3 regions of the Streptomyces sp. NPDC058663 genome follow, and region 3 is predicted to be linked to each of the others. Evidence: riboswitches for the same ligand, from Rfam matches in the RefSeq annotation. Region 3 holds a riboswitch; each other region holds the start of a gene.

Region 1 (6,913 bases), on a different contig from region 3:
GGATCGGCGGACCCGGCGCGGGCGACCAGCTTGTAGACCATCGAACAGGTGGGGTGCCCGCTGCCGGTGACCAGCTGGGTGCCGACGCCGTACGCGTCCACCGGGGCCGCGGCGAGGGAGGCGATGGCGTACTCGTCGAGGTCGGAGGTGACGACGATCCTGGTGGACGTCGCGCCGAGCTCGTCCAGCTGCTGCCGCACCCGGTGCGCGACCAGCAGCAGGTCGCCGGAGTCGATGCGTACGGCACCCAGCTCCGGGCCCGCGACCTCGACGGCCGTGCGTACCGCCTCGGTGACGTCGTAGGTGTCCACGAGGAGGGTCGTCCCGCTGCCCAGCGAGTCGACCTGGGCCTGGAAGGCGTCGCGCTCGCTGTCGTGCAGCAGGGTGAAGGCGTGCGCGGAGGTGCCGACGGTGGGGATGCCGTAGCGGAAGCCCGCCGCCAGGTCGGAGGTGGAGGTGAAGCCGCCGACGTACGCGGCCCGCGAGGAGGCCACCGCGGACAGCTCGTGGGTGCGCCGGGCACCCATCTCGATGAGCGGCCGCTCGCCCGCCGATGCCGCCATCCTGGAGGCCGCGGCGGCGATCGCCGAGTCGTGGTTGAGGATCGAAAGGATCACCGTCTCCAGCAGCACGCACTCCGCGAAGCTGCCCTCGACACGCAGGATCGGCGAGCCGGGGAAGTAGACCTCGCCCTCCGGGTAGCCCCAGATGTCCCCGCGGAAGCGGTAGGAGGCGAGCCATTCGAGGGTCGGCTCGTCGACGATGCGCTGCTCGCGCAGGAAGCCCAGCATCTCCGCGTCGAAGCGGAAGTTCTCGACGGCGTCCAGCACCCGGCCCGTACCGGCGACGACGCCGTAGCGCCGCCCGGAGGGAAGCCTGCGGGTGAAGACCTCGAAGACGGAGCGACGGTCGGCGGTGCCGCCGCGCAACGCCGCCTGGAGCATGGTCAGCTCGTACTGGTCCGTGAACAGCGCTGTCGACGGCACTCCCACCCGTCGCCCACCCCCGTCCGTCCCAGGAGTTCCGCGCTCTTCTTCTTCCGCCGGCCCGAGGTCCGCTGTGTTCATACGACCGATGCTACCCCCGATCTCGTCAGAGTGACGAGATCTAGGGGCCCGTTTGTGCGACCCCGGCCCCGCGGTGGCAGCATGGGGAGGGTGAGTGTCGCCCCCGTAGAGATCGAACGCCCCGAATCGGCCGAGGAGACGTCCGTCGTCCCCGAGCCCGACACCCCCTGGGTGACCCTGGTCCACAACGACCCGGTCAACCTCATGAGTTACGTGTCGTACGTCTTCCAGACGTACTTCGGCTACTCCAAGGAAAAGGCACAGAAGCTGATGCTCGACGTCCACCACAAGGGCCGGGCGGTCGTCTCCGCGGGCAGTCGCGAGGAAATGGAACGGGACGTGCAGGCGATGCACGGGTACGGACTGTGGGCGACCCTCTCCCAGGACCGCGCCTGATGCCCGGCTACTTCGAGGCGGTCCCCGGAGTCGGCGCGGCCCTCGCCCTCGACGCCGTCGAGACGTCGATCCTGCGCTCGCTTGCGGTCCAGCTGCTGGAGCTGATCGGACCCGGTGAGGAACCCGTCGAGGGCGAGGACCCGCTCGCCGCGCTCTTCGCCGACGGCCCGAGTGAGGCGCCCACCGACCCGGCGCTGGCGCGGCTCTTCCCCGAGGCGTACATCGACCCCAAGGCGGAGCCCGACAAGGAACTGCTGGACGCCTCCGCCGAGTTCCGCCGCTTCACCGAGAACGACCTGCGCACCCGCAAGCGCGACGACGCCCTGTCCGTCGTGCGGGACCTGGACGCGCTGGCGGCCGACGACGCGGAAGGCGCGAGCGGCCTCGTCCTGACGCTGTCGCCCGATCAGTCGCGGCGCTGGCTCGGCACGCTCAACGACCTGCGCCTCACGATCGCCTCGCGTCTCGACATCACGGACGAGGACGAGAGCGACGAGCTGTACGCGCTGCCCGACGAGGACCCCCGCAAGCCGATGGTGATGGCGTACCTGTGGCTGGGCGGGCTCCAGGAATCCCTCGTCGAGACGTTGCTGCCGTCGGGGTGAGGGCTGCCGGTGCGAGGGCCGTCGGGCTGAGCGGTGCCGGCATGTGTGCCGTCGGTGTGGGTTCACCGCGCGTTCCGTAAGCGTTCGCTCAGCGGACGCTCAAATCCGGATAACGATCGGATCACCTCCCCTGGGCGCTTTGCCGCCGCAGGGGAGCTTTGTCTGCTTTTGCCTGTGCAATAGGGCACAAACCTCCAGTCGATCACGCCGTCGACCGTGATAGATCTGCACGACCACCCACGGACGCCACCCCTGTCCCGTGGGGGCGCTGACGCCGGACGAACCCGGCGATGCACTCCATCCACATCCGGGGGCACACGCCCCGCCAAAGGATCGTCACAGTCGGTCCGAGCCACGCAGCGAGCGACATGGCCGGATCGCATGGAGAAAGGCGCACGACCATGACCTCAGCGCAGGTCGACAAGCAGCACGGCGACGGCAATGAGGCCGGGACCGACGTCCCTCAGGGCGAGTCCGGCGAGGGCTACCAGCGTGGCCTCGGAGCCCGCCAGATCCAGATGATCGCCATCGGCGGCGCCATCGGCACCGGCCTCTTCCTCGGCGCGGGCAAGGGCATCTCCAAGGCCGGACCCAGCCTGATCCTCGCGTACGCGATCGCCGGTCTGGTCATCTTCTTCATCATGCGGGCCCTCGGCGAGCTGCTGATGTACCGCCCGGTGTCCGGCTCCTTCTCGGACTACGCCCGCGAGTTCGTCAGCCCCTTCATGGGCTTCGTGACCGGCTGGACGTACTGGCTCTTCTGGGTCGTCACCGGCATCACCGAGGTCACCGCCGCCTCCAAGTACATGCAGTACTGGACGAAGGACGCGACAGGCTGGCTCGATCAGCCGCAGTGGGTCTTCGCGCTGATCTTCACCGTCGTCCTCTTCTGCGCCAACCTCATCTCCGTGAAGCTCTTCGGTGAGCTGGAGTTCTGGTTCTCGATGGTCAAGGTCACCGCCATCATCGGCATGATCCTGATCTGCGTCGGCGTCCTGACGATCGGCTTCTCGGACGCAGGTGACACCGCGTCCGTCTCGCTCCTGTGGTCCGAGGGCGGCTTCTTCCCCAAGGGCATCGGCTCCACCCTCATGACCCTTCAGATGGTCATGTTCGCCTTCCTCGCCGTCGAGCTGGTCGGTGTGACCGCCGGTGAATCGAAGGACCCGAAGACCGTCCTGCCGAAGGCCATCAACACGGTGCCGTGGCGCATCGCCGTCTTCTACGTCGGCGCGCTGATCATGATCCTGTCGGTCGTGCCGTGGACGCACTTCCAGCCGGGCGTCTCCCCCTTCGTCGCCGCCTTCGAGAAGATGGGCCTCGGCGTCGGCGCAGCCATCGTCAACTTCGTCGTCCTCACCGCCGCCCTCTCCTCCTGCAACTCCGGCATGTACTCCACGGGCCGCATGCTGCGCGACCTGGCGCTGAACGGGCAGGCCCCGAAGCTCTTCACCAAGCTGACCGCCGGTGGACTGCCGCTGGCCGGCACCTCCTTCTCGGCGGCGCTGATGCTGGTCGGCGTGTGGATCAACTACCAGTGGCCGGGCGAGGCGTTCAACTACGTCGTCTCCTTCGCCACCATCTCCGGCATGTGGGCCTGGATCATGATCCTCGTCTCGCAGATCCGCTACCGGAAGCTCTCCGACCGCGGCGTCCTGCCGAAGTCCAGCTTCCGCGCCCCCGGAGCCCCGTACACCAGCTGGTTCGCGCTGCTCTTCATCGGCATGGTCATCGTCCTGATGGGCATCGACAAGGACGCCAGGATCTCCCTGTACTGCGCACCGGTGTGGGCGCTGCTGCTCGGCGTCTCCTACCTGGTCATGAAGAACAAGCCCGGCCAGGGCGGCGTCACGCGCTCCGAGACCGACGACGACAACACCGCGGCCATGCACACCTTCGACAACCTCGACTGACCTCCCGGGTCCGCGCGCCGGACGCCGCGGGAGTCCTTGCGGCCCGCGCCGACCGACGCCCGTCTCACCATCCGGTCCCGCCCGTACCACTCCTCGGTACGGGCGGGACCGTTTGCATATCCTGGGCCCCATGCTGACCCTTTCCCAGGCCCTGTACGACCAGATCGTCGCCCACGCGCGCGCCGACCACCCCGACGAGGCCTGCGGCATGGTCGCGGGCCCCGAGGGCACCGGCCGGCCCGAGCGCTTCATCCCCATGCTCAACGCCGCCCGCTCGCCGACCTTCTACGAGTTCGACTCGGGCGACCTCCTCAAGCTCTACCGCGAGATGGACGACCGCGACGAGGAGCCGGTCATCGTCTACCACTCCCACACCGCCACCGAGGCCTACCCCTCCCGCACGGACGTCACCTACGCCAACGAACCCGGCGCGCACTACGTCCTGGTCTCCACCGCGGACACCGAAGGACTGGGCGACTTCCAGTTCCGCTCGTACCGGATCGTCGACGCCGTGATCACGGAGGAAGAGGTCCAGGTGGTGGGGTAGGCCCCGGCCTCTGCCCGGACCGCCGGGTGAGACACTGTGCGCGACGTGGGCGGCAGCCCCCAGGAAGCCGGTGCGAATCCGGCACGGTCCCGCCACTGTGACCGGCCCGCCCCGCGGGCCGGAAGCCAGGAACTGGCCTGCCGCCTCCCATCCGTACAGGGGACGTGGAAATCCCCCGAGGAGGCACTCGCATGTCCTGGCGCACCCGCGCGGCCCTCATGGCCGCCGTCCTGCTCCCGCTCACCGCCTGCACCACAAGCAACGCCCCCACCGCCGGCAAGGCCCCGGCCGCCCCCGGCTTCCCGTACACCGTCGAGAACTGCGGGGTGAAGACCACCTTCACCAAGCCCCCCGCCCGCGCGCTGGCGATGAACCAGCACGCCACCGAGGTCCTCCTCGAACTCGGCCTCGCGAAGTCGGTCACCGGCACCGCCTACCTCGACGACAAGGTGCTGGAGAAGTACGCCGCCGACTACGCCGAGCTCCCCGTCGTCGCCAAGGAGTACCCCTCCCAGGAGAAGCTCCTCGCAGCCAACCCCGACTTCGTGTACGGCGGTTACGCCTCCGCCTTCGACCCCAAGCAGGGCCGCAGCCGCGAACAGCTGAAGAAGTCCGGCATCGAGTCCCGCCTCAACATCGAGTACTGCACGTCGGGCAGGTCCGCCGTCGACGACATCTACCGCGAAGTCGCCGAGACCGGGCGGACGTTCGGCGTGGCCGACCGCGCCGACGCCTGGGTCGCCGAAGCGAAGAAGACCATCACCCGCACCGAAACCCGCCTCAACGGCGTCCCGCCCGTCAAGGTCTTCGCGTACGACAGCGGCGACAAGTCCGCCCAGACCGCCGGCGGCAAGGGCATAGCCAACGAGATGATCACCCGCGCCGGCGGGACGAACATCATGGCCGACCTCCCCAAGGCCTTCGCCGACACCTCCTGGGAACAGATCGTCACCCGCAAGCCCGACGTGATCCTGATCATCGACTACGGGTCGACGACCGTCGCACAGAAGAAGAAGCGCCTCCTCGACGACCCGGCCCTCGCGGACGTCCCGGCGATCAGGAACAAGAAGTTCGCCGTCATGCCGCTCTCCGAGCTGGTGGTCGGCGTCCGCGCCCCCGCCGCCATCGAACGCCTCGCCCTCCAGCTCCACCCCGAGCTCAAGAAGTAACCGGCCGTGAGCTGCCGGACCCCGCCCGCCCGCGGGCCGCTCCGCTACACCCTCGCCCTGACCGTCCTCGCCGCCGCACTCGCGGCGGCGATGGTCGCCGGACTCGCCCTGGGACAGGTACGGATCCCGGCCGGACAGGTCCTCGACATCGTCACGGGCGGCGCCGGACCGAGCCCCTTCCGGACCATCGTCCTGGACGTGCGGATGCCGCGCGTCCTGCTCGCGGCGGTCGTCGGAGCGGGTCTCGCCGTCGTCGGCACGGTGCTCCAGGCCCTCGTGCGCAACCCGCTCGCCGACCCCTACCTCCTCGGCATCTCCTCCGGAGCCTCGGCCGGGGTCGTCCTGGTGATCGTCTTCGGTATCGGCAGCGGCCTGGGGCTCGCGACGACGGTCACCATGCCCGCCGGAGCCTTCGCCGGATCGCTCCTGGCCCTCGTCCTCGTCTACACCCTGGCCCGGCGTGGCGGACAGATGACCGGCACCCGCCTCGTGCTCGCCGGCGTCGCCGTCGCCTACATCCTGTCCGCACTCACCAGCCTGATCATGGTGACCTCGGCGAAGCGCGAGCACTTCCAGGAGGCGATGTACTGGACGCTGGGCGGCCTCGGCAGCGCCCGCTGGGACATGCTGCCGCTGCCCGCCGCCGTCCTCGCCACCGGGACCGCACTGCTCGTCGCACTCGCCAGACCGCTGGATCTGATGCTGGTGGGGGAGGAGGGCGCGACCGTACTCGGACTCGACACCTCCCGCTTCCGGGCCGCCGTCTTCGTCCTGACCTCGCTGGTCACCGGCGTCCTGGTGTCGGTGTCCGGGGCGATCGGCTTCATCGGACTGCTCGTCCCGCACGCCGCCCGGATGCTCGTCGGCGCACCGCACCGCACCCTGCTGCCCGTCGTCGCCCTCGCGGGCGCCGCCTTCCTGGTCCTCGCCGACCTCGGCGCCCGCGTCATCGCCGAACCCCAGGACATCCCGGTCGGCATCCTCACCGCCCTGATCGGCGGCCCGTTCTTCCTGTGGCTGCTGCGCCGCCGCCCCGAAGGAGCCCCGGCATGACCGTCCTGCGCACCGAAGGGCTGTCGTACGGCGTCGAAGGGCGCCACCTCGTCGACTCCGTGGACCTGACCGCGGGCGCGGGCGAGACCGTCGGCCTCGTCGGCCCCAACGGCAGCGGCAAGACCACCCTCCTGCGCTGCGTCTACGGCACCCTCACCCCCAC
Region 2 (6,913 bases), on a different contig from region 3:
GAAGGTCTCGCAGTCCCTGCAACTGACCTCGTACACCGAGGACATGCGCGCCCAGGGCCTCGAACCCACCTCGCAGCTGCTTGACATCGGCTACGTCACCGCCGACGACACCCTGGCCGGCCTCCTCGACATCACCACCGGCGGACGCGTCCTGCGCATCGAGCGGCTTCGCCTGGCCAGCGGCGAGCCGATGGCCATCGAGACGACCCACCTCTCGGCCAAGCGCTTTCCGGCTCTGCGCCGCTCGCTGGTGAAGTACACCTCGCTCTACACGGCGCTCGCCGAGGTCTACGACGTACGCCTCTCGGAGGCGGAGGAGACCATCGAGACCTCGCTCGCCACGCCGCGCGAGGCAGGCCTGCTGGGCACCGACGTCGGCCTGCCGATGCTGATGCTCTCCCGGCACTCCCTGGACAAGGACGGTGAGCCGGTGGAATGGGTGCGCTCGGTCTACCGGGGCGACCGCTACAAGTTCGTGGCCCGGCTCCAGCGCCCGCAGGACTGACGCCCGGCGCGAAGCTGCGGCTCCCGCGCCCGCAGGACTGACGCCCCCGCCTCGCGCTTGCCCTGTGCACACCGCTGTCGCCCCGGAGTCTGCTGCCTCTGGTACGCCTCTGACCTGCGGTGGTCGCCCCGTGTCCGTACCGATATGCGGACAGGGGGTTACACAGCACGGTCCCAGCCCCTAGATTTCGCGCACGTTACGAGGATGATCGCGCGAGGGGACGGACCGTCATGGCAGAGCCGAGACCGACAGCCGAGACCGAGCAGAGCGAGGGCTCCCCCGGACCGGGCACCTCCCGCAGGCTGTCGCCCAAGTCGATCGTGATCTGGTCCCTGGTGGCGATCGTCGGCGCGGCCGGCTGGGCGGTGCTCGCCCTCTCGCGCGGCGAGGAGGTGTCGGCCGTCTGGATGCTGGCGGCAGCCCTCGGCTCGTACGCCATCGCCTACCGCTTCTACTCGAAGTTCATCGCCCACCGCGTCCTGAAGGTCGACAAGAACCGCGCCACCCCCGCCGAGCGGCTCAACGACGGTGTGGACTTCCACCCGACCGACCGCCGGGTCCTCTTCGGCCACCACTTCGCGGCCGTCGCCGGCGCGGGCCCGCTGGTCGGCCCCGTCCTCGCGGCCCAGATGGGCTACCTGCCGGGCACGATCTGGATCGTCGCCGGTGTGATCTTCGCCGGAGCCGTCCAGGACATGGTCGTGCTCTTCTTCTCCACCCGGCGCAACGGCCGCTCGCTGGGGCAGATCGCCCGCGACGAGATCGGCCCGGTCGGCGGCGCCGCCGCGCTGATCGCCGTCTTCGCCATCATGATCATCCTGCTCGCGGTGCTGGCCCTGGTCATCGTGAACGCGCTCGCCGAATCCCCCTGGGGCGTCTTCTCCATCGGCATGACCATCCCGATCGCCCTGTTCATGGGCCTGTACCTGCGCATCCTGCGGCCGGGCCGGGTCAGCGAGGTCTCCCTCATCGGCGTCGCGCTGCTGCTGCTGGCGATCGTCGCGGGCGGCTGGGTCGCCGAGTCCTCGTGGGCGAGCACCTTCACCCTGGAACCGGGCACGCTGGTCATCTGGATGGTGGTCTACGGATTCCTGGCGTCCGTACTGCCCGTGTGGCTGCTGCTGGCCCCGCGCGACTACCTGTCGACCTTCATGAAGATCGGCACCGTCACCCTCCTCGCGGTCGGCGTGCTCATCGCGCTGCCGAACCTCAAGATGGACGGCATCACCCAGTTCGCCACCAGCGGCACGGGCCCGGTCTTCGCCGGTTCGCTCTTCCCGTTCGTCTTCATCACCATCGCGTGCGGCGCGCTCTCCGGCTTCCACGCGCTGATCTCCTCGGGCACCACCCCGAAGATGATCCAGAAGGAGACGCAGATCCGCACGATCGGCTACGGCTCCATGCTGGTCGAGTCGTTCGTGGCGATCATGGCGCTGATCGCGGCCTGCATCATCGAGCCCGGCCTGTACTTCGCGGTGAACTCGCCGCTCGGCGTGGTCGGCGACACCGTCCAGGCGGCCTCCACTGCCGTCGGCAACCTCGGATTCTCCATCACCCCCGAGCAGTTGGCGCAGGCCGCCAAGGACGTCGAGGAACAGAGCCTGCTGCACCGCACCGGTGGCGCGCCGACCTTCGCGCTCGGCATGGCGGAGATCTTCTCGGCGGCCTTCGGCGGCGCCGCGATGAAGGCCTTCTGGTACCACTTCGCGATCATGTTCGAGGCGCTGTTCATCCTGACGACGCTCGACGCAGGCACCCGCGTCGGCCGGTTCATGCTCCAGGACATGCTCGGCAACGTCTACAAGCCGTTCAAGAACGTCAGCTGGAAGCCCGGCGTCTGGATCGCCAGCGCCATCGTCGTCCTCGCCTGGGGCTACTTCCTGTGGGTCGGCGTGCACGACCCGCTCGGCGGCATCAACCAGCTCTTCCCCCTTTTCGGCATCGCGAACCAGCTGCTCGCCGCCGTCGCCCTCGCCGTCTGTACCACGCTGCTCATCAAGTCCGGCCGCCTCAAGTGGGCCTGGGTGACCGGCGTTCCGCTCCTGTGGGACGTCGCCGTCACCCTCACCGCGAGCTGGCAGAAGATCTTCTCCGCCGACCCGAGGGTGGGCTTCTTCACCCAGCGCGCCGAGTACCAGGAGGCACTCGACAAGGGGCTGCAGAAGTTCAAGCTCGCCAAGAACCCCGAGCAGATGGAGACCATCGTCACCAACTCCACCGTGGACGGCGTCCTCTCGATCATGTTCGCCGTCCTCATCGTGGTCGTCCTCTTCGAGTCCGCCCGCGCCTGCCTCAAGGCGGTCCGGCACCCGGAGAACGTCAAGGTCAGCGAGACCCCGTACGTGGAGTCCACGTTCGTCGCCCCCGCCTCCCTCATCGCCACCAAGGAGGAGAAGGCGGAGCTCGCGGCCGCCGGCGTCGGCCCGGAGGGCGGCCCGCGCAGGACCGGGGAGCACGTGTGAACGGCGCGGCACTGCGCCACCGGCTCTCCCGGCTGCGCTGGTACGTCAGGGAACTGACCGGCGAGGCGGCGTACGACCACTACGTCGCCCACGTGCGCACGCGCGACCCGCACGCACCGGTGCTGACCCGCCGCGACTTCGAACGCCGCCGCACGGACGCCCGGGAGGGCGATCCGAGGCAGGGCTTCCGCTGCTGCTGAACCCTGCCGGGGACGGTCGTACGGCCCGGTGTCCCGCCCCTCGGAAAGGGGTGGGACACCGGGCCGCCGTCGTTGCACACTGCGCGCATGACTGCGACCACCCACGAAGACATCCTGATCCGGCCCGCCCAACTCCACGAACACTCCGAGGTGGGAGACCTCACCGCCCTCGCCTACCTCACCGACGGCCATCTGACCTTCGGTGAGGAGGACCCCTACCTGTCCGTGCTGCGCGACGCCCGCTCCCGTGCCGAGGGCGCCGAACTGCTGGTGGCCGCCGACACCGCGGGCACACTCCTGGGGACCGTGACGTACGCCCCGCACGGCAGCCCGCTCCAGGACATCGGCGTGCCGGGCGAGGCCGAATTCCGCATGCTGGCGGTCTCGCCACGGGCCCGGGGCCGCGGGGTGGGGATGCGTCTCGTACGGGCCTGCATCGCCCGCGCGCAGGCGGAGGAGGGGGTCGTACGGGTGGTGATGTCCACGTCGCCGACGATGCTCGGGGCCCACCGGATCTACCGCAGGCTGGGCTTCGTACGGACCCCGCAGCGGGACTGGGATCCGGTGCCCGGACTGACCCTGTTGACCTACAAACTGGAGCTCCAGACCACTTCTGACCCCCTTCCACTTGTGAAGGATCGACACACACGACACTAGATGTGGGGGGTGCTTCAACGAGGACCCACCACATGTATGCTCGTGCTCGCTGTCGCCGCAGGGGAATCCGGTGAGAATCCGGAACTGTCCCGCAACGGTGTGTCATGTGCGCTTTTGCGCACCGCCAAGTCCGAGGACCTGCCGACAGCGAGTCCGGCTCGACCGAACCGGACACCGATACGTCCGGGCCTCGCGGTTGGGCCGGTGGACGCCAGGCGACGTGTGCCCCTTTCCGGGGTGACGTGCGCCCGCGCGCCCCTTCCCCCCGCAGGCCCAGCGCCGAGCGAGGGAGAGCCCCCACGTGACCATCGCGCCAGTCGATCCGGCCACCGAAGCGGTACAGGGCAACGAAGGACCTCAGGACGCCCCCGGGACCGCGCTGCTGCGCACCCTGACCGACCTGACCGCCGACCTGCCCGACACCGACCCCGGCCGGGTCGCCGCCGCCGCTCTGCGCGGACGCAACGCGCGCTCGGACGCCGCCGAACTGCGGGAGCTCGCCACCGAGGGCGCCGCAGGGCTCATCTCCGAGGACCCCTCGTACTCCCGCCTGGCCGCCCGCCTGCTCGCCCGTACGATCCGGGACGAGGCCGCCACCCAGGGCGTGGGCTGCTTCTCCGAGTCCGTCGCCGTCGGTCACCGCGAAGGGCTCATCGCGGACCGTACGGCCGACTTCGTCGCACGGCACGCGGCGGCGCTGGACGCACTGATCGACCTCGAAGGCGACGACCGCTTCGAGTACTTCGGTCTGCGCACGGTCTACAGCCGCTACCTGCTCCGCCACCCGATCACCCGCCAGGTCATCGAGACCCCGCAGCACTTCATGCTGCGCGTGGCATGCGGCCTGGCCGATGACACTGTGCCTATCGAAACGACTGACGAGCGGGCTCTCGCCGAGGTCGCCTCCCTCTACCGCCTGATGAGCCGCCTGGACTACCTGCCGTCCTCGCCGACGCTCTTCAACTCCGGCACCCGCCACCCCCAGATGTCGTCCTGCTACCTCCTCGACTCCCCCATGGACGAGCTGGACTCGATCTACGACCGCTACCACCAGGTCGCGCGCCTCTCCAAGCACGCCGGCGGCATCGGCCTCTCGTACTCCCGCATCCGCGCCCGCGGCTCCCTGATCCGCGGCACCAACGGGCACTCGAACGGCATCGTCCCGTTCCTGAAGACCCTGGACGCCTCGGTCGCGGCCGTGAACCAGGGCGGCCGGCGCAAGGGTGCCGCCGCCGTGTACCTGGAGACCTGGCACGCGGACATCGAGGAGTTCCTGGAGCTCCGCGACAACACGGGTGAGGACGCGCGCCGCACCCACAACCTGAACCTCGCCCACTGGATCCCGGACGAGTTCATGCGCCGGGTCGACCAGGACGGCCAGTGGTCCCTCTTCTCCCCCGCCGACGTCCCCGAGCTGGTGGACCTGTGGGGTGCGGAGTTCGACGCCGCGTACCGCAGCGCGGAGGCCGCGGGCCTCGCCAAGAAGTCCATGTCCGCCCGTGAGCTGTACGGCCGGATGATGCGCACCCTCGCGCAGACCGGCAACGGCTGGATGACCTTCAAGGACGCGTCCAACCGCACCGCCAACCAGACGGCGGAGCCGGGCAACACGGTCCACTCCTCCAACCTCTGCACCGAGATCCTCGAAGTCACCAACGACGGCGAGACGGCCGTCTGCAACCTCGGCTCGGTCAACATGGGCGCGTTCGTCCTGGACAGCGGCGAGATCGACTGGGACCGCCTCGACGAGACCGTCCGCACCGCCGTCACCTTCCTCGACCGCGTGGTGGACATCAACTTCTACCCGACCGAGCAGGCCGGGAACTCCAACTCGCGCTGGCGCCCGGTCGGCCTGGGCGCCATGGGCCTCCAGGACGTCTTCTTCAAGCTGAAGCTGCCGTTCGACTCGGCGGAGGCCGCCGCGCTCTCCACGAAGATCGCCGAGCGGATCATGCTCGCCGCGTACGAGGCGTCCTGCGACCTCGCCGAGCGTTCGGGCCCGCTGCCCGCCTGGGACAAGACCCGCACCGCCCGCGGCGTCCTGCACCCCGACCACTACGGCGTCGAGTTCACCTGGCCGGAGCGCTGGGAAGCACTGCGCGCCCGCGTCGCCAAGACGGGAATGCGCAACTCGCTCCTCCTGGCCATCGCGCCCACCGCCACCATCGCCTCCATCGCCGGTGTGTACGAGTGCATCGAGCCGCAGGTCTCCAACCTCTTCAAGCGCGAGACGCTTTCCGGCGAGTTCCTCCAGGTCAACTCCTACCTGGTCCGCGACCTCAAGGCGCTCGGCGTCTGGGACGCCCAGACCCGCGAGGCCCTGCGCGAGTCCTCGGGCTCGGTCCAGGGCTTCACCTGGATCCCGGCCGAGGTCCGCGACCTGTACCGCACCGCGTGGGAGATCCCGCAGCGCGGCCTGATCGACATGGCCGCCGCCCGCACCCCGTACCTGGACCAGTCGCAGTCCCTCAACCTCTTCCTGGAAACGCCCACCATCGGCAAGCTCAGCTCGATGTACGCGTACGCCTGGAAGAAGGGCCTGAAGACGACGTACTACCTGCGCTCGCGCCCCGCCACCCGCATCGCGCGCGCCGCCGGCTCGCAGGCGTCCGCCTCGGCCCCGGCCCCCACCACCACCACTCTCCCCGCCCAGCAGGCGACGGACGCCGACGCGCTCGCCTGCTCCCTTGAGAACCCCGAGTCCTGCGAGGCCTGCCAGTAATGTCCGACAACTCCCAGAAGAACCTTCTCGACCCGGGCTTCGAACTCACCCTCCGCCCCATGCGCTACCCGGACTTCTACGAGCGCTACCGGGACGCGATCAAGAACACCTGGACCGTCGAGGAGGTCGACCTCCACTCGGACGTCGCCGACCTGGCGAAGCTGACGCCGGGCGAGCAGCACATGATCGGCCGCCTGGTCGCCTTCTTCGCGACGGGTGACTCGATCGTCTCCAACAACCTGGTCCTGACGCTCTACAAGCACATCAACTCCCCCGAAGCGCGGCTCTATCTCTCGCGCCAGCTCTTCGAGGAAGCCGTGCACGTCCAGTTCTATCTGACCCTCCTGGACACCTACCTGCCCGACCC
Region 3 (6,913 bases):
GCGGACGTGCGGCAGCAGGGCCCGTGCCGCGACGATCCGTTCCCGGAGGTCGGCCTCCTCCCCGGCCCACTTGGCGGCGAACCCCGCCGGGTCGTCGTCGTAGGCGAGCCGACGGCGTACGACCTCCACCCGCAGATCGGTGTCCCGGGACGCGGCCACCTCCACGGTCAGCCCGAACCGGTCGAGCAACTGCGGCCGCAGCTCGCCCTCCTCGGGGTTCATCGTCCCGACCAGCAGGAACCGCGCGGCATGCCGTACGGACACACCCTCGCGCTCGACGTACGACGCGCCCATGGCGGCGGCGTCGAGCAGGAGGTCCACCAAATGGTCATGGAGGAGATTGACCTCGTCCACGTACAGAATCCCGCGGTGGGCGTCCGCGAGCAGTCCCGGCTCGAACGCCTTCACGCCCTCGCTGAGCGCCCGCTCGATGTCCAGCGCACCCACCAGGCGGTCCTCGGAAGCGCCGACCGGCAGCTCCACGGTCCGGGCGTCCCGCGACACGCCGCCGGCACCCGGATGCGGCCCATCGGGACACGCCGGGTCGGGTGCCGCCGGATCACACGAGAACCGGCACCCCGCGACCACCGCCACCTGCGGCATCAGTGCCGCCAGCGCGCGCACGGCGGTGGACTTCGCGGTCCCCTTCTCACCGCGCACCAGCACCCCGCCGACCGCCGGGGACACGGCGTTGAGCAGCAGGGCGAGCCTCAGGTCGTCCTGTCCGACGATCGCGGTGAAGGGGTAGGGCGTACTCATGCGGCCTCCATAGTGGTTCCTGGCACAGCTGTCACAGCCGCAACCGCTGTTGCGCGTACGGCACTTCTCATCCGCGTACCTCCGGCGCCCCCGGCGGCACGAAGGGCAACCCGACCGGCGCCCCCGACTCGATCAGCCGCCACAGTCCGTCCGTGTCCGCGTGCTCCTCGATCAGGTCGCCGAGCTTGTTCAACTGCTCCTCGCGCAGCGCCCCGAAGCTGGTGTCCGGCGCCGGCACGAACCGTCGCCCGGTGGCCGCCGCGACCTCCCGCAGGAACGCGCGCCGGAAGGTGTCGCTCTCCAGCGACCCGTGCCAGTGCGTACCCCACACGGCACCCCTCCGGCACCCGTCCAAGAAGGCTTCCCCGCCCAGGACTTCGGCCACCCCGTGGTGGATCTCGTAGCCCTCCACCACCTCCCCGAGCGCCGAACCCACCGGCCGCGCCAAGGTCTTCTCCCGGGCGAACCGCACCCGCACCGGCAGCAGGCCCAGGCCGTCCACCACTCCCGCCCGGGACTCCACCTCGTCCTCGATGCGCTCCCCGAGCACCTGGAACCCCCCGCAGATCCCCAGGACCGGCAGCCCCTCGGCCGCCCGCCGCACCAGGGCGTCGGCGAGCCCGCGCTCCCGCAGCCACGCCAGCGCCCTGACCGTGCCCCGCGTCCCCGGCACCACCACCAGGTCCGCGTCGGCCAGCTCCTCGGCCCGGTCCACGAAACGCACGACCACGCCCGGCTCGGCGGCCAGCGCGTCCACATCGGTGAAGTTCGACATCAGCGGCACCGCGCACACCGCGACCCGCAGCACGTCCTCACCGAACGGCGGCGCGACCACCGATTCCCGTACCGCACCGCGCATCGAGACCCGCAGCCCGTCCTCCTCGTCGATGCCGAGCCCGTGCGCGTACGGCAGCACGCCGTACGTCCTGCGCCCGGTGAGGTTCTCCAGCATGTCGAGCCCCGGCTCCAGCAGCGAGACGTCACCGCGGAACTTGTTCACCAGGTACCCCGCGATCAGCCGCTGGTCCTCACCGGCGAGCAGCGCGGTCGTACCGAAGAAGGACGCGAAGACGCCGCCCCGGTCGATGTCGCCCACCACCACGACGGGGAAGTCCGCGGCGCGGGCGATGCCCATGTTCACGATGTCGGTACGGCGCAAATTGATCTCGGCGGGGCTCCCCGCCCCCTCGCAGATCACCGCGTCGTAACTCTCGCGCAGCTCGGCCAGGCACTGTGTCACCGTGCCGAGCAGCGCCTCGCGGTGGCCGCCCTGGACACCCTCGCCGTACTCCTTGCCGCCGGCCGTGCCGAAGAAGCCGCGCGCGCTCATCTCGCCCACCGGCTTGCCCAGCAGCACCACCTGGCTGGAGCGGTCGCTGCCCGGCTTCAGGAGTACGGGGTTCATCAGCGCGGTCGGCTCGACGCGGGCGGCCTGGGCCTGCATCGCCTGGGCGCGCCCGATCTCCGCGCCCTCGCGGGTCACGAACGAGTTCAGCGACATGTTCTGCGCCTTGAACGGGGCGACCTTCACCCCCTGGCGCACCAGCCACCGGCAGATTCCCGCCGTGACGACGCTCTTGCCCGCGTCCGACGTGGTCCCCGCCACCAACAGCCCGCCACCGCTCATGCCTTCGTCCCCTTCGCGCGCCCGCGGGCTGCCCGCCCGAGGGCGAGGCGCCCGGCCGCACACACGGCAAGGGCCAGCAGGTTCACCCGGAGCGAGAGCCGCACCGCGCGTTCGATGTCCGCCACCTCGACGGGGCGGCCCGTCTCCCCGTTGAGCACGGCCCGGTTCTCGACGCGTCCTGCGTAGGCGAGCGTGCCGCCCAGCCGCACGCCCAGCGCGCCCGCGAACGAGGCCTCCACGGGGCCCGCGTTGGGGCTGGGGTGGCTGGCCGCATCCGCGCGCCAGGCCCGCAGCGCCCCCCGCGGGTCGTCCCCGGCGAGGACCGCGAGGGCGGCCGTCAGCCGGGCGCCCGGCCAGCCCGCCACGTCGTCCAGGCGCGCGGAAGCCCACCCGAAGCGCCGGTGGCGCGCCGACTTGTGTCCGACCATCGCGTCCAGGGTGTTCACTGCGCGGAACGCCACCAGCCCCGGCACCCCGCCGACCGCCCCCCACACCAGCGCGCCCACCACCGCGTCCGAGGTGTTTTCGGCGACGGACTCCACCACGGCACGCGCCATCTGCTGCCCGTCCAGGGCCTGCGGGTCCCGGCCGCACAGGTGCGGCAGCCGCTCGCGCGCCACGTCGAGGTCGCCCGCGGCGAGCGCCCCGCCGATCGCCCCGGCCTCGCGGCCCAGCGACGTACCGCCGACGACCGACCACGTGGCGGCGGCGGTCAGCACGACGGAGGCGACGGGGGAGTGGCGCACCGCCCGTGCGGCGAGTGCGGCGGCCCCGGCGGCGGAGCCGACGCAGAGAAGGGTGTGCAGTGCGCCGCGCCCCCGGTCGTCGCGCCACAGCGCCTGCTCGACCGCTCCTGCGGCACGGCCGAAGGCGGCCACCGGGTGGCCCCTGCGCGGGTCGCCGAGCAGCAGGTCGCCGAGGAATCCGGCGGCCGCGCCCCAGGCGAAGACATGGGCGGGGGAGGACAGGGCGGACGGGGCAGGCACAAGGGCTGAACCGCGTGAACCGCAGCCGGGCATGGCGAAGTGTCCTTAACTCAGGGTCCGCGCCCTGGTTCGACGTGACGAGCGGCTGGGAGTTCCTGGCTTCGTGACGACCGGGGTCGCACGTGACAGTGGCGGGACCGCGCCGGATTCGCACCGGCTTCCTCTCCATGCCGCCGTATTGGCTCGGGCAGTCCACCACGCCCTGCGAACAACCGTCAACCTGGGGTTGACCTGCGGGAGGCGGTGCGCCGAAGCACCACCCCGCACGCGACGAGCCGCCCCGCGCACGGGGCGCGGGGCGGCTCGAAGGAATGCGGACGTCCGGGGCTCGCGGGCGCCGGAGGACGGCGGGGCGTCAGATGACGATCAGGTAGATCCCGTACGCCACGGCCGCCGCGCACAGCGCGAAGCAGGCGTACGCGCCGGTGCGCGCCGCGGTCGCCGAACCGCCGGAGGCGGCGGCCGACTGCTGCTTGGAGAGGCCCACGATGCCGAGGGTGAACAGGCCCACCAGGGAGACGGTGGCCACGAGGCTGACGCCGAAGACGCTGCCGAGAGCTGCCCAGTCGATGTTCATGCGGTCGCTTTCCTAGAGTTCCGGGGCCGCTCAGACCGAGGCGGCCGGGCGGGCCGGTTCGGCGGGGCTCGCGGCGGGGGAGTGCAGGGTGGCCCTGAGGCCGTCGGTGGCCAGGAGGCCGGCGGGGGGCGGGGTGACGGCCGCGATGGCGGTGGTGACGACACCGGCGGGTTCGGACGCGGACTGCGTCGAGTCGAGGTCGTCGGCGGTGACCGGCTTGCGGCGGGACAGCACCCAGATCGCCGCGGAGCCCGCGACCAGCAGCACCGCGGTGGCGGTGACGCCCCAGGCGCCCTGCCCGGTGAGGAACTCCGCCCCGGCGGCGACAAGGCCGGCGGCCGGGAGGGTCAGACCCCAGGCGACGAACATCCGGGTCGCGGTCGACCAGCGGACCACGCCGCCCTTGCGGCCGAGACCCGCACCCATCACGGAGCCGGAGCAGACCTGGGTGGTGGAGAGGGAGAAGCCGAGGTGCGAGGAGGCCAGGATGACCGTGGCGGCACCGGTCTGGGCAGCGAAGCCCTGCGGCGGCCTGAGGTCGGTGAGGCCGGTGCCCATGGTGCGGATGATGCGCCAGCCGCCGAGGTAGGTGCCGAGCGCGATGGCCACACCGGCCGAGACGATGACCCACATCGGGGGGTTGGAGCCCGGGGCCAGGACGTTGCCGGTGACCAGGGCCAGGGTGATGACACCCATGGTCTTCTGCGCGTCGTTGGTGCCGTGCGCCAGCGAGACCAGGCCGGCCGAGGCGATCTGACCCGCCCGGTAGCCCTTCGCGGTGGACTTCTCGTCCGTCTTGCCCGCCAGCTTGAAGGTGAGCTTGGTGGCGAGGTACGCGGCGAGACCGGCGACGAGCGGTGCCGCGATGGCGGGCAGCAGCACCTTGGTGATGACGACGCTGCCGTTCACGCCGGAGGTGCCGACCGACATCAGGGTGGCGCCGATGAGGCCGCCGAAGAGTGCGTGGGAGGAACTGGACGGCAGGCCGATCAGCCAGGTCAACAGGTTCCAGAGGATCGCGCCGACGAGCGCCGCGAAGATCACTTCCGTGGTGATGCCGCTCTCGTTGATGAGCCCACCGGAGATCGTCTTGGCGACCTCGACGGAGAGAAACGCACCAATGAGGTTGAGCACGGCGGACATGGCCACCGCCGTCTTGGGCTTGAGTGCGCCGGTCGAGATGGTGGTGGCCATCGCGTTGGCAGTGTCGTGGAAACCGTTCGTGAAATCGAACACGAGAGCGGTGACGATCACGATTCCGAGGAGGAGCGTGATGTGTTCCATTTACCCAGGCAATCGTTTGAGGTCAGTGGCTGTAGGAACGTAAGCAACCTGAGTGAACGGAAGATGAACTGAGAAGGGCGTTGTGGTGACCCGAAACGCGGGACCGCTGCCCCGAAAATCACCGGAACGGCGGCGCGGCCGGGCGGCGCCCGGGTCGTCAACCGTGCGCGAAGGTGCTCAACCGCCCGAGTGAGCCGCGGAAGAGATCCTGGTCACCCGGAGGTGGCCCCGGCCGTCACCGAACTGCGCGAGTCGTCCCGTACGGCTGACCGGGCGCGACGGCTTGGCACCGGCCCCGCGCCGTCCCCGCGGGCGGCTGGCAGGATGCGGCCCATGACGAGCGACGAGGCGCATGCGGCGTACGGAGCCGATGGGGTGGACGGAACCGGCGGGGCGTACGGAACCGGCGGGGTGGACGGGACGCGACCGCCGGAATCACCCGACGCGGTGGCACGCGCCTGGCGGGACCTGGTGGACACCGCGCGCCGCTCGGTGGCGGACGGCCTGGTCGTCGGCACCTCGGGCAACGTCTCGGTCCGGGTCGGCGGACTGATCCTCCTCACCCCGAGCGGCGTCCCCTACGACCGGCTCCGCCCGGAGGACGCCGTCGGCGTCGGCCTCGACGGCCGCCAGATCCTCGGCGCACTCACCCCCACCAGCGAACTCCCCCTGCACCTCGCCCTCTACCGGGCGACCGGCGCGCGCGCAGTCGTGCACACCCACGCCGTGCACGCCACCGCCGTCTCCACCCTGGTCGACCGGCTGCCGCTGGTCCACTACATGGCCGCCGCCATGGGAGGCGAGATACGCACCGCGCCCTACGCGACCTACGGGACCGAGGAGCTGGCCCAGAACGCGCTGCGCGCGCTGCGCGAGCGGACCGGCTGCCTCCTGCGGAACCACGGCACCCTCACCTACGGCGACACCCTCGACCAGGCCTACGACCGCACCGCCCAGCTGGAGTGGATGTGCCGCCTGTGGCTCACCGCCTCCTCCGTCCCCGGGCGCTCCCCGACCCTCCTGAGCGACACCGACCTGGACGAGGTCAAGGAACAGCTGCGGGACTACGGGCAGCGGGGCTGAGGGCCGGGGCCGCGCAAGATCACGTTATTCATCACTCAATACCGGCCACGTCCTGCGGGCCATGCCTCCCGGCCACGGACACCGGGCACGGCTCCGGGCGGCGTGCCCCCGGCGGGCCCCGCCCACTGGCCGTGCGGGCCGGCAGTACGGACACTGAAGCGGTGCACCCGGCTAAAGCGACGGCAGCGGCCGTCACCACCCTGATCGGCATCGGCGCCGCCGCGGTCGCGGCCGCCCGGTACGCCGGCGACGCCGCCCTCAAGGCCTCGCCCGGCCGGCCCCTGGCCGCCGAAGCCCGCGTCACCGTGCACTCCACGGCCCCCGGCGAGGTCACGCTGACACGCGGCCTCGGCACGCTGCGGCCCGGTGTGTACGGGCTGGAGGGCGAGGGGGTGCACGCGGTCGTCGGCCCCGTCCTGGAAGCGGCACCGCACGAGGCGGACACGGTCGTACGCCGCCTGGAACGGGTCACCCGGGGCTCCCTCGCCCCGGGCACCAAGGTCAGGCTGACCCCGTGCGTCCACACCGGCGACCCCCACTCCGCACTCGGCATCCACTTCACCGACGTCGACGTCATGGGCGAACTCGGGCCGCTGC

What was found. A riboswitch is a leader RNA that binds a small molecule or an ion and turns the genes downstream of it on or off. The one in region 3 is predicted to bind cobalamin.
Region 1: another riboswitch for cobalamin. It lies ahead of ACFWVV_RS29680 (ABC transporter substrate-binding protein); the one in region 3 lies ahead of ACFWVV_RS04525 (cobalamin biosynthesis protein).
Region 2: another riboswitch for cobalamin. It lies ahead of ACFWVV_RS33870 (ribonucleoside-diphosphate reductase subunit alpha); the one in region 3 lies ahead of ACFWVV_RS04525 (cobalamin biosynthesis protein).

What each region holds. Positions count from the first base shown of each region.
Region 1 covers NZ_JBHXRV010000048.1:59,496-66,408, reverse strand. The annotation lists gene ACFWVV_RS29705 (nicotinate phosphoribosyltransferase) at 1-1,067, opposite strand, end outside; gene clpS (ATP-dependent Clp protease adapter ClpS) at 1,149-1,463, shown strand; gene ACFWVV_RS29695 (DUF2017 domain-containing protein) at 1,463-2,068, shown strand; gene ACFWVV_RS29690 (amino acid permease) at 2,470-3,981, shown strand; gene ACFWVV_RS29685 (Mov34/MPN/PAD-1 family protein) at 4,112-4,528, shown strand; cobalamin riboswitch at 4,559-4,684, shown strand; gene ACFWVV_RS29680 (ABC transporter substrate-binding protein) at 4,720-5,697, shown strand; gene ACFWVV_RS29675 (FecCD family ABC transporter permease) at 5,704-6,750, shown strand; gene ACFWVV_RS29670 (ABC transporter ATP-binding protein) at 6,747-6,913, shown strand, end outside.
Region 2 covers NZ_JBHXRV010000066.1:741-7,653, reverse strand. The annotation lists gene ACFWVV_RS33890 (GntR family transcriptional regulator) at 1-505, shown strand, start outside; gene ACFWVV_RS33885 (carbon starvation CstA family protein) at 808-2,967, shown strand; gene ACFWVV_RS33880 (YbdD/YjiX family protein) at 2,964-3,167, shown strand; gene ACFWVV_RS33875 (GNAT family N-acetyltransferase) at 3,255-3,824, shown strand; cobalamin riboswitch at 3,844-3,985, shown strand; gene ACFWVV_RS33870 (ribonucleoside-diphosphate reductase subunit alpha) at 4,126-6,546, shown strand; gene ACFWVV_RS33865 (ribonucleotide-diphosphate reductase subunit beta) at 6,546-6,913, shown strand, end outside.
Region 3 covers NZ_JBHXRV010000004.1:150,748-157,660, forward strand. The annotation lists gene ACFWVV_RS04515 (putative cobaltochelatase) at 1-759, opposite strand, end outside; gene ACFWVV_RS04520 (cobyric acid synthase) at 827-2,386, opposite strand; gene ACFWVV_RS04525 (cobalamin biosynthesis protein) at 2,383-3,405, opposite strand; cobalamin riboswitch at 3,442-3,584, opposite strand; gene ACFWVV_RS04530 (hypothetical protein) at 3,728-3,949, opposite strand; gene ACFWVV_RS04535 (anion permease) at 3,980-5,233, opposite strand; gene ACFWVV_RS04540 (class II aldolase/adducin family protein) at 5,567-6,316, shown strand; gene ACFWVV_RS04545 (alpha/beta hydrolase family protein) at 6,478-6,913, shown strand, end outside.